3 regions of the Salinibacterium sp. genome follow, and region 1 is predicted to be linked to each of the others. Evidence: predicted binding sites of a transcription regulator. Region 1 holds the regulator's gene; each other region holds the start of a gene.
What was found. The regulator LexA, encoded in region 1, represses DNA repair genes until DNA is damaged. The targets are predictions, from matches to a motif close to TCGAACANNTGTTCGA.
Positions count from the first base shown of each region.

Region 2: the regulator LexA is predicted to act here: its motif matches at 3,340-3,355, upstream of RMN95_RS13510 (DUF222 domain-containing protein).
Region 3: the regulator LexA is predicted to act here: its motif matches at 2,211-2,226, upstream of RMN95_RS01360 (DUF222 domain-containing protein).

Region 1 is NZ_JANLVV010000298.1:33,548-38,856, forward strand. It holds gene metE (5-methyltetrahydropteroyltriglutamate--homocysteine S-methyltransferase) at 1-409, shown strand, start outside; gene RMN95_RS13065 (hypothetical protein) at 446-1,303, opposite strand; gene lexA (transcriptional repressor LexA) at 1,323-2,003, opposite strand; gene RMN95_RS13075 (LysM peptidoglycan-binding domain-containing protein) at 2,301-2,684, shown strand; gene RMN95_RS13080 (histidinol-phosphate transaminase) at 2,738-3,853, shown strand; gene hisB (imidazoleglycerol-phosphate dehydratase HisB) at 3,850-4,455, shown strand; gene hisH (imidazole glycerol phosphate synthase subunit HisH) at 4,457-5,089, shown strand; gene priA (bifunctional 1-(5-phosphoribosyl)-5-((5-phosphoribosylamino)methylideneamino)imidazole-4-carboxamide isomerase/phosphoribosylanthranilate isomerase PriA) at 5,086-5,309, shown strand, end outside.
Region 2 is NZ_JANLVV010000311.1:642-5,950, reverse strand. It holds partial or broken gene RMN95_RS13520 (ATP-dependent DNA helicase RecG) at 1-1,248, shown strand, start outside; gene coaD (pantetheine-phosphate adenylyltransferase) at 1,348-1,830, shown strand; gene RMN95_RS13510 (DUF222 domain-containing protein) at 1,907-3,319, opposite strand; gene fgd (glucose-6-phosphate dehydrogenase (coenzyme-F420)) at 3,584-4,603, shown strand; gene RMN95_RS13500 (hypothetical protein) at 5,142-5,291, opposite strand.
Region 3 is NZ_JANLVV010000022.1:2,263-7,571, forward strand. It holds gene RMN95_RS01350 (RecQ family ATP-dependent DNA helicase) at 1-1,418, opposite strand, end outside; gene RMN95_RS01355 (thermonuclease family protein) at 1,444-2,070, opposite strand; gene RMN95_RS01360 (DUF222 domain-containing protein) at 2,243-3,865, shown strand; gene RMN95_RS01365 (MazG family protein) at 4,120-4,812, shown strand.

The DNA.
Region 1 (5,309 bases):
GGTCGGGTCTTTCCGCCTCGCCACAGCCGGAGTCGCCGACCGCACTCAGATCCACACTCACCTGTGTTACTCCGAGTTCGGTGTGGTCATCGACGCGATAAACAGGCTGGATGCCGACGTCACCTCGATCGAGGCGGCCCGATCCAAGATGGAGGTCGTCCCCGATATCAAGTCGAGTGGTTTTGGTCGGGGAATTGGTCCCGGCGTGTACGACATCCATTCCCCTCGCGTGCCCTCGGTCGATGAGGTGAGCGAGCTTATCGAAATCGCCATCGGGTCGATTCCGGAGCGCCAGATCTGGGTCAACCCCGATTGCGGGCTGAAGACACGCGGGTATGACGAGACTGTGGAATCGCTGACGAACATTCTCGCAGCGACCCGCGCCGCACGAGCGAAAGCTGGCGTGTAGCGCCACTGCCGCTCGACTGCACCTAACACACGGCAGTCAGTCGAGCGGCAGTCCGCAGGTCGTACGCACAAAGTCGTACAGGGCGCCGCGCAATTCGACCGACGACGCCAAGTAGAGGTGACCCGCGAAACCGTCAGAGGTCGTGACCGCAACGGGGAAGATGGTTCCTCGCTTATCCTCGGCGATCGCATGCGCGTCGCAACGGTTCGGCGCATACGCGAGGGTTACCGTCGAGGGCGCGTCTGTGCCGACGATCTCACGGTCGATAGCGCTTTCGGCGGCGTCAACGCCGTCAGGGCCCACGGGCGTGAGGAGGGTGGTGCTGGACGCGCTTTCGAGAGTTACTGAGCCACCAGCGCCCGTGGGCGTAAGCACGAGGTCTATTTCGGCGACCGGGCGCCCCGCCACAGTCGAGAGCCGGAGCACCGACGCGCTCCGAATATCGACGACCGATGCGACCGACACGGCGATACAGTCGTCTTCCCGGATGCCCGGAAGCCTCGTCAGCGTGTCGACGGGCTCGGCGACCGCAGTTCCCGCACGACCATTCGCCAACCGGTAGTCAAACTCCACTGTCGCCGCAGTCGGCGCCGCCGCGCAGTCCGCGCCCGGGAGCGGTACCGGAAGGGAAATCGTCGCGCCTGACGGGATAGTCGTTGATGCCCTGGGCCAGAGTGCTACCCCAACGAATTGGCTCGCGCGCAATTCAAGCCGGGTGACAGTGAGCACGCCATCCGTCTCATTGAGGAACGAGACCTCCAGTGTGCGTGCCTCAACATCCGTCCTGTTTTGGTAGACACTCAGCGAGATGCCCTTGGGAACCTCAGCAGACTCCGCAGCCGAGCATCCGGAAAGCAGGACCAGCGTGAGAAGGGCGGTCAAAACGCGGCGCATGATCCGAGCGTATCTCCGCCTACAGCGAGCGCAGCACCGTCACGACCTTGCCGAGTATCTGGGCATAGTCGCCCAGGATCGGCTCGAAGTTCGAATTGCGGGGCAGTAGCCAGGTGTGACCATCTCGCTGTCTGAATACCTTCACCGTGGCCTCGTCGTCAAGCATCGCCGCCACGATGTCTCCGTTCTCTGCAGTGTTCTGCTGCCGCACGACCACCCAATCTCCATCGCAGATCGCGGCGTCGATCATCGATTCGCCCACGACCTTAAGCATGAACAATTCGCCCTTGCCGGTGAGCTGGCGGGGAAGCGGGAATACCTCGTCGATGTGCTGTTCAGCGGTGATGGGGATTCCGGCGGCGATGCGACCGACCAGCGGAACCATCACTGCGTCTCCGATAGAGACCGTACTTTCTGGAGCCATATCGGCACCACCCTCGATGGCAGGGAGGTCTATCAACACCTCCATGGCACGCGGACGGTTGGGGTCACGGCGAAGATATCCACTGAGTTCAAGCTGGTTGAGCTGGTGGGTGACACTCGAGAGCGAGGAGAGGCCGACGGCGTCGCCGATCTCACGCATGCTCGGTGGGTAACCCCGGCCGGACACCGAGCGCTGGATGACATCCAGGATGGCGAGCTGCTTATCGCTCAGGCTCTTTCGGCGGCGTGTGCCGCCGGTGCGGATGTCACCAGTCATGGTCTCCCCATTTCTGTGCCGGTCGACGCAATGTCGGTGGCTCATTCGAAACTGTATCCATAGTGGGGTCCAAAAACAAACACCTGTTCTAGTGTGTCGCAGTCAATTCTGGAAAAATGTTCGAATATCTCCTTGATATTAGAGCTGTTCGAAGGTATGTTCGGAACAGATTTACTAGTCGAAGGGTCCCAGCAGGATTTTTCTCGTGGGTTCGAAAATTTGCTTCGAAAAATCAAACGCTTCGTATCCGGCGCTCCCGGCCGAGAGCCGGATACGAAATTGTGTAAGGAGAGCGTAATGAGCACGCCAATTGCCACGAACGCAGCATGGGCTCGCGCGGAATCCGTGCGCGGAGTGCGGGTGGGCGCGCCGCGCCTGCGGATGACGAAACGAGGTCGCTCCGTACTCAGCGCCCTTATCGCAGCGCCGCTTGTGGTCGGTGCGATGCTGATCGCGCTCAACGGGGGAGAGGCCTCGGCATCTCGAGATAGTTCCGACGTGGCTTTCCAGTACGTCACGGTTGCCTCCGGTGAGTCGCTGTGGCAGTTGGCCAGCGAACTTGCCCCGACTGCCGACCCGCGCGACGTCATCGACCAGATTATTCAGCTCAACGAGCTGGCATCCTCTGATGTGTTTGCGGGCCAGGAGCTGGCCATTCCGGTGCAGTACTCGCAGGACTGATTTTCCAAGAGAGCATCAACGGGAGCGGTGGCAGACACCCGTAGGCTTGGAGCGTGACAGGCCTCTTCGATCTTCCCATTCGCGATGACCTGCGTGGGCTTACCCCCTATGGCGCCCCGCAAGATCATGTGCCCGTACAACTGAATGTCAATGAAAACACTCATCCGATCCCGGAAGAAGTGGCGACGGACATCGTCAAGGCGCTGGCGCAGGCTGTAATGGGCGTGAATCGGTACCCCGATCGCGAGTTTTCCGAACTGAGGGATTCGCTCGCCCACTATCTCGGGCACGGACTTACCCGTGAGAACATCTGGGCCGCGAATGGTTCAAACGAAGTGTTGCAGCAAACCCTCCAGGCGTTCGGCGGCCCCGGGCGCAGTGTGCTTGGATTTCCGCCCACCTACTCGATGCATTCGATCATCGCCCATGGCACCGGAACCCGCTGGATCACGGCGGAGCGTGATTCCGACTATGAAATTTCGCCCGCGACGGTAGTGACGGCGATAGAGCGGGAGCAGCCCGACGTCGTGTTCCTGTGTTCGCCCAACAACCCCACGGGCACTCGACTCGAGCTCGAGACCATCGTCGCGGCCTATGACGCGACTCCGGGCATCCTGCTCATAGACGAGGCCTATGCCGAATTCGCGGAGGGAGACACAGTGCTCACCCTGCTCGAGGGCAGACCGAGACTCCTGGTGTCGCGCACCATGAGCAAGGCCTTCGCATTTGCGGGCGCCAGGCTGGGCTATCTCGCGGCAGACCCGGCCGTCACCGACGCCCTCAGGCTCGTTCGGTTGCCCTATCACCTGTCGGCGCTCACCCAGGCAGCGGGGGTCGCCGCTCTGTCCCATGCCCCCGAGATGCTCGCGATGGTGGACGACATCAAAGCCCAGCGCGATCGCATGATCGCCGTTCTGCCCGGTCTCGGCTACAGCCCCGTGCCGAGCGAGTCCAATTTCGTGCTGTTCGGTGGCGTCGCGGATCCGCACCTCACCTTCGAGGCACTGTTCGAGCAGGGCATTCTGATCCGGGATGTTGGCATTGCGCACCACCTGCGGGTCACAGCGGGCACCGAGCAGGAGACCGAGATATTCCTGGATGCGCTCTCAAGCCTGGTAGGTCACTCGCTGCAACCCACGTCTGGCACGATCGATAGGATCAGGGAATGACCGCACACCGCACGGCCAGCCTGAGCCGGTCGACCAGTGAGTCTAGTATCGAGCTGAGTATCGATCTTGACGGCACCGGCACCTCATCGATCGCTTCGAGCGTGCCGTTCTTCGACCACCTCCTGACCGCACTGTCGAAGCATTCACTGATTGACCTTGATGTCACCGCGACGGGTGACACTCACATCGACGTCCACCACACTGTCGAAGACATCGGCATCACTTTGGGCTCAGCACTCCGGCAGGCATTAGGTGATAAGTCCGGCATTTCGCGCTTTGGCGACGCGCTGGTGCCTCTCGATGAGGCGCTGGTGCAGGCCGTGGTCGATGTCTCGGGCCGGCCGTATCTCGTGCACAGCGGTGAACCCGTCGGTTTCGAGCACCACCTTATCGGCGGCCACTTCACGGGGTCGATGGTCAGACACGTGTTTGAGGCGATCGCGTTTAATGCGGGCCTGACGGTGCACATCACTGTGCTTGCCGGGCGCGACCCCCATCACATCGCGGAAGCCGAGTTCAAGGCATTTGCGCGAGCGCTCAGGGTCGCCATCGAGCCGGATTCCCGGGTCAGCGGCATCCCGTCAACAAAGGGTGCGCTCTGAGGTGGTGAGTCCTTCCGTTGTCATACTCGACTACGGCTCCGGCAACGTGCATTCGGCCGCGAAGGCACTTGAATTGGCTGGCGCGCGAGTTGCTCTGAGCGCTGATCGTTCGGTAGCGGAATCTGCCGACGGTCTTGTCGTGCCCGGTGTCGGGGCTTTTGAAGCCGTGGCGAGGCAGCTTGCCGCCGTGCGCGGTGGCGCCATCGTCGAGAAGAGACTCACCGGAAGCCGCCCGGTGCTCGGTATTTGCGTGGGTATGCAGGTGCTGTTCGAGCATGGGGTCGAGCGTGGTAACGACACGCCCGGACTGGGTGAGTGGCCCGGAGTGGTTACCGAGCTGGATGCCCCGATCCTTCCTCATATGGGGTGGAACACGGTCGAGGCGCCGGAGAGTTCACGGTTGTTCGCGGGCATTCGAGACGAACGCTTCTACTTTGTACACTCATACGCCGCACAGGCGTGGACGCTTGAGGTGCACGATCCGTTCCCGCAGCCGCAGCTCACCTGGGCGCATCACGGCGGTCGGTTCCTCGCTGCCGTGGAGAACGGACCTCTTTCCGCAACCCAGTTTCATCCGGAGAAATCCGGAGAGGCTGGCATCCGACTTCTGAAGAATTGGCTGGAAACCCTATGAGCGAGTTGACACCCTATCCCCGACTGATCCTGCTACCCGCAGTTGACGTGGCGGACGGCAAGGCCGTGCGCCTCACCCAGGGTGAGGCAGGGAGCGAGACGAGCTATGGCAGTCCCGTCGATGCGGCCCAGGAATGGGTTGATCAGGGCGCGGAGTGGATTCACCTGGTCGATCTCGACGCCGCGTTCGGCCGCGGAGATAATCACGCCGTCATCCGCGG
Region 2 (5,309 bases), on a different contig from region 1:
ATGCTCGCCGTGGCAGAGTCGGGTGGCCAGTCTGCCCTGTTGGCCCCCACCGAGGTGCTCGCCCACCAGCATCTTCGGTCGATAGTGAAGACGCTCGGCCCTGACCTCGCCGCGCGCCTGCGACCAACCCTGTTGACGGGTCAACTTCCGGTGGCCGAACGCCGGAAGGCGCTGCTTGCGGCCGTGTCTGGCTCGGCGCGCATCGTCATCGGAACGCACGCGCTGCTCGGTGACAAGGTCGAGTTTTTCGACCTCGGGCTCGTCGTCGTCGATGAGCAGCACCGTTTCGGCGTGGAGCAGCGCGAGGCGTTGCGACTGAAGGGCCGGCAACCTCCGCACGTGCTCGTGCTGACCGCCACTCCCATTCCTCGTACCGTCGCCATGACGGTGTTCGGTGACCTCGACATCTCCTCCATCGCCGAGTTGCCCGCCGGCCGTTCGCCCATCGAGAGTTTCGTGGTTCCGCTGGCCGAGCATCCGGGATGGGTGTCCCGGGTCTGGTCCAGGGTCGCGGAAGAGTTGGCCAAGGGCCACCAGGCGTTCGTCGTGTGCCCGGCGATCGATACGAGTCCCGGTGAGCAATCTGATCTTCCGGTTCCGGATGCCCAGGCTGCGGACGCCGCTGCCCCCCGTCCCACTGCCACGGTGACGGACGTTCTGGCATCCCTTCGCGCCAATCCGGTACTGGCCGGCAAACGTATCGAAGCTCTTCACGGCCGGATGTCGGGTGACGACAAAGACGAGATCATGCGCTCGTTCGCCGAGGGGCGGATCGATGTGCTTGTGGCGACGACGGTGATCGAGGTGGGCGTGGATGTGCCGAACGCATCCACGATGGTGGTGCTCGATGCCGACCGGTTCGGGGTGTCCCAGCTGCATCAGCTGCGCGGTCGGGTTGGACGCGGTGAGGTACCGGGGCTCGCGCTTTTTGTGACCGGAGCCGAGCAGGAGACTCTTGCTCGTGAGCGGGTGGAGGCCGTGGCATCCACCCTCGATGGATTCGAGCTGGCCAATAAAGACCTGGAGCTGCGACAGGAGGGCGATGTGTTGGGAACCACCCAGTCTGGTGGTCGGTCGAGCTTGCGCCTGGTGCGGGTGGCGAAGGATGGCGCTCTCATTGCCGACGCGCGGGAGCGAGCCGCCGAGGTGCTCGCCGCCGACCCCACGCTGGCGGCACACCCGGCACTGCGCGAGGCTCTCGACCGCAGACTCGATGAGACATCGGAAGCGTTTCTGGCAAAGAACTGATGCGTCATGTCGCCCGCCCGCCCTGTGGCTCCGGGCTCTGCGCCCCAGCCGGGTGACTGCGGTAACGAAACCGTAACGTGGGTTGGGTAGGGTGAGGTTATGCACAGGATCGCCGTTGTTCCTGGGTCTTTTGACCCTGTCACCCTCGGGCACCTCGACGTCATTGAACGTGCGGCGGGTCTGTTCGACGAACTTCATGTGCTGGTGGTTCACAATCCAGGCAAGACCGCGCTGCTTCCGATAGCCCAGCGGGTGACGCTGATCGAGCAGGCTATTCGCGAGGCCGGTTTCACTGGCGACATTCGGGTGACGAGCTGGAGCGTCGGCCTCCTGGTCGACTACTGCACGGAGGTCGGCGCCGCTGTGATCGTCAAGGGAATCCGCTCCCAGGTGGATGTTGCGTACGAAACCCCCATGGCAATCGTGAACCGCGACCTGGCCGGGGTCGAAACGGTGTTCATGCTGCCTGATCCGGCTCATGCTCATGTCTCCAGTTCTCTTGTGCGACAGGTCGCGTCGCTGGGTGGGGATGTCGCGCCATACGTGCCATTGGCCGTGTCGAAGTATCTGCAGTCGCCGTAAACTGCTGCCGGTTCGCTGCTCACGTGTCCCGCAGGCGAGACGTTATCCGCGCCGGAATTCACGTCGTCGCCGGCACCTAGGCGCTGACGAGCAGCCGTCGCATCGCAGGGCTTGCGGTGTGTAGCTGGCGCGGTCGTTGCTGCGGATCTATGTCGGGTGGCGGCACCAGCCAGTAGCGCCCATTCTTACGGTCGATCTTCCAACCGTTGTTATGAACGAGCATGTGGTGATACCGGCACAGGCACACTCCGTCTGCCACGTCTGTGTTGCCACCCTTGCTGAATTCGTCGATGTGGTGAACTTCGGTCCAGCTGGGCGGCCGGTCGCACCCGGGTTCGATGCACCCGCCATCCCGAGCCGAAATCACCGCCCGCTGACGGGTGTTGTGCCGCCGTTGTGAACGGCCGAGGTTCAGACTCTGCCCGTCGTCGTCGAACAGGATCGGCTGAAGCCCACCGTCGCAGGCAAGGCGTTCGACGCTCGCGATGGAGATCGTGGCCTTCTGGCCTTCGATGAATCCCACTCCGGTGTGGGCCGCGAGGTCGCGCTGGGTGACCAGAACGCGCACGTCTGCTCGGCGAGCTCCGAGCACGCCGCCGTTACGAGACCTGACGGCGACATCGACCAGCTCAACGAGGGCATCCAGCGCCAGCTGCTCGGTAGACCGGGGATCGTTGACGATCTGTTCGGCCCGAGCGACGTCTTTCGGATCGACGAACCGGGGGCCACCCCGCCGAGGCGACGTTGCCACGTCGACCGCAGCGCACACCACCGCAGCAGACTCGGGATCGAGCAGGCCGACGATCTTCGTCATCCCATCGCTCTGGGGAAATAGGCGCAGGTACCGGCGGCCTCGACGCTCCTCTTCCCGGGCACTAACCCCATCGGAATCCAATTGGTCGCGACTCTCGCGGGCGCAGGCGGCGAGCTGGTCGAGTGTTACGTCGTTGGCTATGGCGGTAAGCAGTCCTACGGCGACCGATAGGGCCTGAACCGTCACATCACCCTCCGCCGGCGCGGACACGTCACCGCTGGGAGCGCCGAGCCCGCACCGAATCGCCTCAAGCGCTTCGCTGGAGATCACCCCTGCTGCCACCGCCCGAACGGCGACCTCGAGCCAGGGCTCTGTGATACAGAACGTCGGCTGCTCATCGCGCGTGGCAATCTCGGAGACCATCGCACCGACTCGAATGAGCCGGCGCGCGGTAGCCCCACTCGCGCCCGTAATCGACTGCACCAATACTGCCGGGGTGCGTGCACCCTGCCGTTGCGCGAGCCCGCTGTATCCCAGTTCTCGGCGAGAACGATGGTCAATCTCTGCGGCGACGGTGGAGGCTGCAATGTCGAGCAGGCGGACTGATGCGGCAATATTCCGGAGGTGATCGAGCAGAGTTTCGTCGACAGATTCGCCCGCGCCCGCCCGCGCCGCGCTCGCACACCGGGATGCCACTGAGGCAAGTTCGGTGAGGAGGGAGGCGAAGTCGGGCATGGTTCAATTGTCTCAGACATTCGAATATAAATACGAAAATGTGCAAAACCTCTTTCCACAGATTTCCGGCGGAGAGGAGGGCGCGGCGGAGAGCAGGGCGCGCCAGAAAGCAGGACGCGGCGGAGGGCAGGGCGCGCCAGAAAGGAGGGCGCGGCGGAGGGCAGGGCGCGCCAGAGGCCGCGGGGGAAGCGGCAAGCAGGGGACCTAAACGGTAGGACCGACTTACAGGTACCGCCCACCCCCGATCCAGCGCAGAATAGAGGCGTGACCCTCAAACTCGGATACAAGGCATCGGCTGAGCAGTTCGACCCGCGTGAGCTGGTAGAAATTGCGGTAGCCGCCGAGCAACACGGCATGGAAAGCGTGGCGGTCAGTGACCATTTCCAGCCTTGGCGGCACGAGGGCGGGCATGCTCCGTTCTCCCTCAGCTGGATGGCCGCGGTGGGGGAGCGCACGAGCACCATCTCGATCGGCACGAGCGTCATGACCCCGACCTTTCGCTATAACCCCGCGGTTCTCGCGCAGGCTTTTGCGACAATGGGATGCCTCTACCCGGGCCGCATCATGCTCGGGGTCGGCACCGGCGAAGCCCTCAACGAGGTCGCGACGGGCTTCCGCGGAGCGGGCGAGCAGACCTGGCCTGAGTTTAAGGAGCGATTCGCGCGACTGCGGGAATCCATCGAGCTGATGCGCCAGTTGTGGAGTGAGGATCGCGTGAACTTCGAGGGGGAGTTTTACTCGACCCACGACGCATCCATCTACGACAGGCCAGACATTCCGATTCCGGTATATGTGGCAGCGGGCGGCCCGGTGGTGGCGCGCTACGCGGGCCGGGCGGGGGACGGTTTCATCTGCACCTCCGGTAAGGGCGTGGAGCTCTACACGGAGCAACTGATCCCTGCTGTGAAGAAGGGCGCGGAGAAGGTCGGCCGGGACTTCACTGACATCGACCGGATGATCGAAATCAAGCTCTCGTATGACACCGATGCCGAACTGGCGCTCGAAAACACGCGCTTCTGGGCACCGTTGGCCCTGTCGAAAGAGCAGAAGCACGACATCACGGACCCGATCGAGATGGAGAGGGCGGCTGATGCGCTCCCGATCGAGAAGATCGCATCACGGTGGATTGTTGGCAATGATCCGGATGCGGTAGTCGAGCAGATCGCGAGCTATGTCGGATACGGAATGAATCACCTCGTATTCCACGCCCCGGGTCAGGATCAACGGCGTTTCCTGGACCTTTTCGAGCGCGATCTCGCGCCACGACTGCGTGCGCTGGCCTAGAAGCGAGGCGGTGGGCCGAGGCACCGGGCGGGTGTGACTCCGCCCGGTGCGCTCACCACGGACACCGCACTCATCGCAGCGGCCCGTTGAGTCGCAGCCGACGTTCGGCTGCTCGTTCGCGTTCCTCTTGCTCGACTCGTGTGCGAAATTCGCGGCTGGATTGCTCCCGAGACATGATTCGCCGCGGGCGACGGCCCCATTTGATGAGGGCGATACCCACGTGCAATGCGACTCGGTCAAAAACTCCGACTGTGCGCGGTTCGTAGCGGACGGAAGGGGGGTGTTCATGCAGACCGGTGGTGCTGGTCAGTGTGGCGTTCATAATGATCCTTGCTGGTGCGGTGCCTGGGCAGTCGACGGTGTTCGACGAGAGAAGACGACGACGCCTGTTGTGACACGGCGGAGCCGCTCGCGGCGGCGGGGACCCGGGTCGCGGAAGACGCGAGAATACCGGGATGGGAGACCAGCGCCCTGTCAGGAGGGCCGGTTGGGCTTCGATAGCATCTCGCCCATTCGGGCGGCGGACTGAGCCAGCTGGTCAGGCGGCGGAGATGGTGGCGAGGTCGACGATGGAGCTGTGCGTTACAGCGGGCCGTGGGGCAGTGCGGAACGCTGCTGCAAAATCAGATGACACTGCAAAATCAAATGTCACTGCAAAATCAGTTGTCACTGCATTGTTGAACATCATGATGTCGGCCTCCTCCCG
Region 3 (5,309 bases), on a different contig from region 1:
CACGGCGTCGCGGTGTCATCGTCGAGGGAACGCTGCAGAAAGGCCATGCGGCACCCGGATGCCCCGGCCGGCAGCGCCTCGTAGTCGAGCATGTGCTGCTGCTCGGCTTGACGCTCCGCGGCAATGTGCTCGTAGCGGTCGCGGTCGTACACCCACGCCCGCCCGGTAGACACCCAGCCGCCCCGCACCTTCTGGACCGCCCCGTCGACATCGAGCACCTTCAGCAGCAGTTCCAGCGGCGTGCGTCTGATGTTGACGCGCGCCTCCAGCGCCGGGGTGCTGAGCGGCTGGTCGCTGAGCTGGGCGAGCACGGCCTCGGCCCTCTCCTGGCTGGGCATGGATGCCGTAGCAAAGTAGTGCCAAATCGCCTCGTCTTCCGGGCCGGGCAGAAGCAGAACGTCAGCGTTCTCTGTCGCACGGCCGGCACGGCCCACCTGCTGGTAGTACGCGACCGGAGAGGATGGAGCGCCCAAATGCAGCACAAACCCGAGGTCGGGCTTGTCGAAACCCATGCCCAAGGCGGATGTTGCCACCAGCGCCTTGATCTCATTGCGCTTGAGTGCGTCCTCGGCCTGCTCGCGCTCGGCGGTGTCGGTCTGGCCGGTGTACGCGCGCACGTCGTGGCCGGCGTCGCGCAGCAGTCGGGCCGTATCTTCGGCGGCGCTCACGGTCAGCGTGTAGATGATGCCGCTGCCCGGCAGCTCGTCCAGGTGGGTCAGCAGCCAGGCGAGTCGCGCGGCGGCATCGGGCAGGCGCAGCACCCCGAGGCGCAGCGAGCGGCGGGCCAGCGGTCCGCGGATGGTGATGGCGCCGCCGAGTTGCGCCGCCACATCGCCCACCACACGCGAGTTGGCGGTCGCGGTCGTCGCCAGCACGGGCACCCCGGCGGGCAGTTCGGCGATCAGTTCGCGCAGGCGGCGGTAGTCGGGCCTGAAGTCGTGGCCCCAGTCGCTGATGCAGTGCGCCTCGTCGACCACGAGCAGCCCAGTCCGCCCCACCAGGGTGGGCAACTGCGTTTCGCGGAACGACGGATTGTTGAGACGCTCCGGGCTGACGAGCAGCACATCGACCGAGTCATCCTGCAGCCTTGACTGGATCTCGGCCCACTCATGCGGATTCGTCGAGTTGATGGCCACCGCGCGTACACCCGCTCTGGATGCCGCGGCGATCTGGTCGCGCATCAGGGCCAGCAGCGGCGACACGAGGATCGTCGGGCCGGCGCCGCGCTCACGCAGCAGCAGGGTCGCGACGAAGTAGACCGCCGACTTTCCCCATCCGGTGCGCTGCACGACGAGCGCTCGACTGGCGTCGTCGACCAGCGCGCTGATCGCCTCGAACTGGCCGTCGTGGAAGTCGGCATCCTCACGGCCGACCAGCGCCCGCAAAATCGTCAGGGCAGCGCTTCGGGTATCGGTCACAGGTCAAGTCTCCCGGTAACGACTGTCAGCATGCTCCCCACATGCCCGCGCCAGCGGCGATGGCAGCACTTTCGGCTGCCTCGATATCAGCCTGCAACAGCAGGTTTGGGGAGTACATTTCGACCTCGGCGGCGCCCTGCCTGAGCATCTCGAGGTTGATGTTGGTCGCGTCATCGCTATATATGAACAGCAACGACCGACCGTATTGGTCCAGCGGCTCAATATCGGGGATAACCCACACGTGAGTGCCCTCGGGGAGGAGAAGACGAAGCAGGTTCGTCGCCTCGTCGCCGTAGCACTCGAGGTTGTCGCCGATCTCGGGAGTATTGATGCCGAGCATCCGAACCTTGCGACCGTCATCGAGAAAAAGCGTGTCCCCGTCGTGCACGTACTCGATCGTCGCCTCAGTCGCCTGGCTCGGGATGCCACTGCCCACCGTCTCCGCGATCGGAGGGTCACCGGCCACGGGTGCCGTCACGGGCGCGGGATCCGCGGGCTGCGTCGTGCTCCCCGCTCCCCACCGCGAGGCAAGGTTCTGGCCCTGCTCGCTGAGCACGAAGTACGCCGCCAGCGCGACAGCAATCACGAGAAGCACCACCGCTGTGGCTCGAACACCTGGTCGTCGGGCGGTGGTAGGGCGACGATCTTCCATGAGAGGAGTGTGACACTTCTGCCCGCCGCGGGTGCCGCTCTCCCTTTACATAGGGATGTTCTCCACTTCCGCGAGTGGCCGTCTTCTCCTCCACAGGTCGCCTCAAAATGACTTATCCCAAGATGTGCTCAGAGCCATTGTCGAACCCCCATTCGAGGGTGAAACTGGATTCATGACCACCACCGGCGCCCCCTGTGCAGCCCCCGCTGTGCTCGCTAAGGCGCCAGTGCTTGCTGTGGCGCCGGTGACTGCTGTGACGCCAGTGCTTGCTGTGCCTGCTGTGCCTGCTGTGTTTGCTGCGACCCCAGCGCCAGCGCCAGCGCTTGCTGTGGCGCCGGTGCCGGCTCAGCTTGATGTGTCTGTTCTTGCCGCTGCGACACTGCCTGATTTGCGCAGTGCGGCTGGCATCTTCGCCACCACTGGCGCAACCATCGCGGCTGACATTGCCGCCGCCATCGCGGCCATAACCCGAGTGTCTGCCACCGCTGCCGATTACCGCGCGATGGATGACGCCACCCTGCTCGAACTCAACCGGCTGGCCAGCGTAGAGCGGCAACTTGTCGAATCCCATGCGCTCGTCATCGCGGGCGAGATTGCTTATCGATCCGCACCTGCTCTCGGCCACTCCGGACTCGCGCAGCGCAACGGCTACCGAACTCCTGAAGAACTGGTGCGCGTGTCGACTCGCTCGACCGCGCGCGACGCCTTTGCGGCCGTTCGCGTCGGGCTCCTGGCTCGGGATGCCCAGCTCGAGCCCGCGCCCACCCGGCCGTGGCTGGGCGCAGTCACGCGAGCGCTCACCGAAGGGTCCATGCCGATCGCGTCAGCCGACGCGATCCAGTCCGGGCTCGGCGAACCCACCGAATCGCTGCCGGATTCACTGCTGGCTGAGGCCACGGAGCAGCTCGTCATTGAGGCCGCCACGCTCGACCCCGACCGGCTCTTCCGTCGGGCGCGGCAACTGCGCGACGAACTTGACGAACTGGGCGTCGCTGACCGAGAGCAGGTACGCCGCGATCGGCGATCCCTGCGCTTCATTCGGCAGCCGGATGGGATGGGGCGGCTCACGTGGCTCCTCGACCCAGAGTCGGCTGCGGTCGCCGCCGAGCTCTACGACCGCGCGACCTCGCCACGCCGAGGGGGCCCGCGCTTCCAGGGCGAGGACGAGACCACGGCGGAGCGCATCCTCGGTGACGCGCGCACTACCGCTCAGCTCGCATCTGATGTGTTTCTAGAGCTACTTTGCCAGGGCTCCGCCGGCGACGACACCCAGTTGCTCGGCTCGGGCGCGCCCTCAGTGCGAGTACTCGTGACGGCGGCCGCGCTTCGATCAGGTATCGGCCACGGCTGGCTCGAGGGCCAGTCCGATCCGGTGTCGATGGAGACCGTGCAGCGCCTCGGGTGCGCCGGGATTGTGATGCCGCTGCTCTTCGATTCGGGCCAGCCGCTCGATGTCGGCCGCAGCGAGCGCCTTTTCACCTATCGACAGCGCATCACACTTGCGGCCCGGGATGGCGGGTGCCGCATTGCCGGGTGCGACAGGCCTCCATCGTGGACGGAAGCCCACCACGTCAAACACTGGGTTCGGGATGGCGGTGCTACAGACGTTGCTGACGGCATCCTGCTCTGCAGACACCACCACCAGATGCTTCACAACAATCACTGGGAAATTCGGCGGCGCGGGGCCCAATACTGGCTCGTACCGCCGCCGGATATTGACCCCGACCAGACACCGATATTCATGCCAGCCAAGAGCGGCGTCATGCGCGACCTTGAACGAGAACGCGCAAGTTGAGGGATTGCGGGCTCGGGAGAGTGCGGTGTCGTACGGTGCAGCAGTGCACGGCGCATCCCGATACAGCGCAGCCCGCTACGACGCAGCCCGCTACGACGCACTGCTGTAAGGTGTTCCCGGTAAAGCGCACCCCGGTAAGGCGCAGCCCCGGTGCGGTGCACCCCGGTGCGGTGCACCCCCCTGTCGTGCAACACCCTGCAGCCTCGTGGCGCCGCCCTGGCTCGGCCGGGCCGCTCCGATGCAAGGATTGACGAATGACCGAGCCCGTGAACCCGCCGCATCCGAAACTCGACGAACTGATCGCCGTGCTGGAGCAACTGCGAGCCCCCGGCGGTTGCGCCTGGGATCGCGAGCAAACCCATGAGTCCCTGGTGCAGTACCTGATCGAGGAGACGTGGGAGCTGGTCGACGCGATCGAGACCGGTGACCGCGCCGAGCTCATTGAAGAGCTCGGCGATGTGTTGTACCAGGTGGTGTTTCACTCTGACATCGCAGCGGAGGCGGGGGAGTTCACCCTTGAGGATGTCGCCGCCCACATGACGGCGAAGATGATCGGGCGGCATCCACACGTCTTCGGTGACGCGGTCGCCGAGACGGCGGACGACGTGATGGCCGTCTGGGATGACCTCAAGAAGACCGAGAAACCGCACCGCACCAGCGTGCTGGACGGCATTCCGCAGAGGATGCCCGCGCTCGCGCTCGCGGACAAACTACTCGGACGCGCCCACAAAGTCGGCCTCATCGACGCCAACCTGCCCGGGGCCGTCAACGTCACCGATGAAGACGAACTGGGTCCGCTGTTGCTCGCCATCGTGGCATCGGCGAAGGCAAACGGCCTCGACTCAGAGCGCGCACTTCGCTCAGCGCTACGAGGCCTGCAGCAGGAGATCCGAGAGTACGAGATCGAGACGGTAGCAGACGCCGGACTGATCGGCATGGCGGAGTAGCCCGGCCGCCACCACCACGACGAGTATCGGCACCAGCAGCCAGCAGCCAGCAGCCAGCAGCCAGCAGCCAGCACCACCAACCGCCTGCGCTGTGCCCGGTGTGAAGGACGGTGCGAAGGGCGGGCGAGGGACGGTGCTCGGGACGGTGCTGGAGATGGTGCCCGGGACGGTGGGTGGGATGGTGCCCCCTCCAACCCGAATGGAGAGGGCACCGGAGCGCAGAGTTCAACCACGATGAGAACATCGCGGGAACGACCGCACCCCAGAACCGGCAGGATTACCCGACCCACCGGTTCGTCGTTCGGAAAAGCAACACAGCTCTTCCGTGATCTGCGGTTGGATTTCGGACACACGTCAACGACACGACCGCTCCATGAGTGTACCCCGGGTTGAGTACACCTACGTGAAGGCCGCGCCTTCACCCGGGTTGAACCGATGTTCGCGACACGAGACGGGCCCACCGCGAGAGTGCCGATCATCCGAAGTTCGGAGCATCG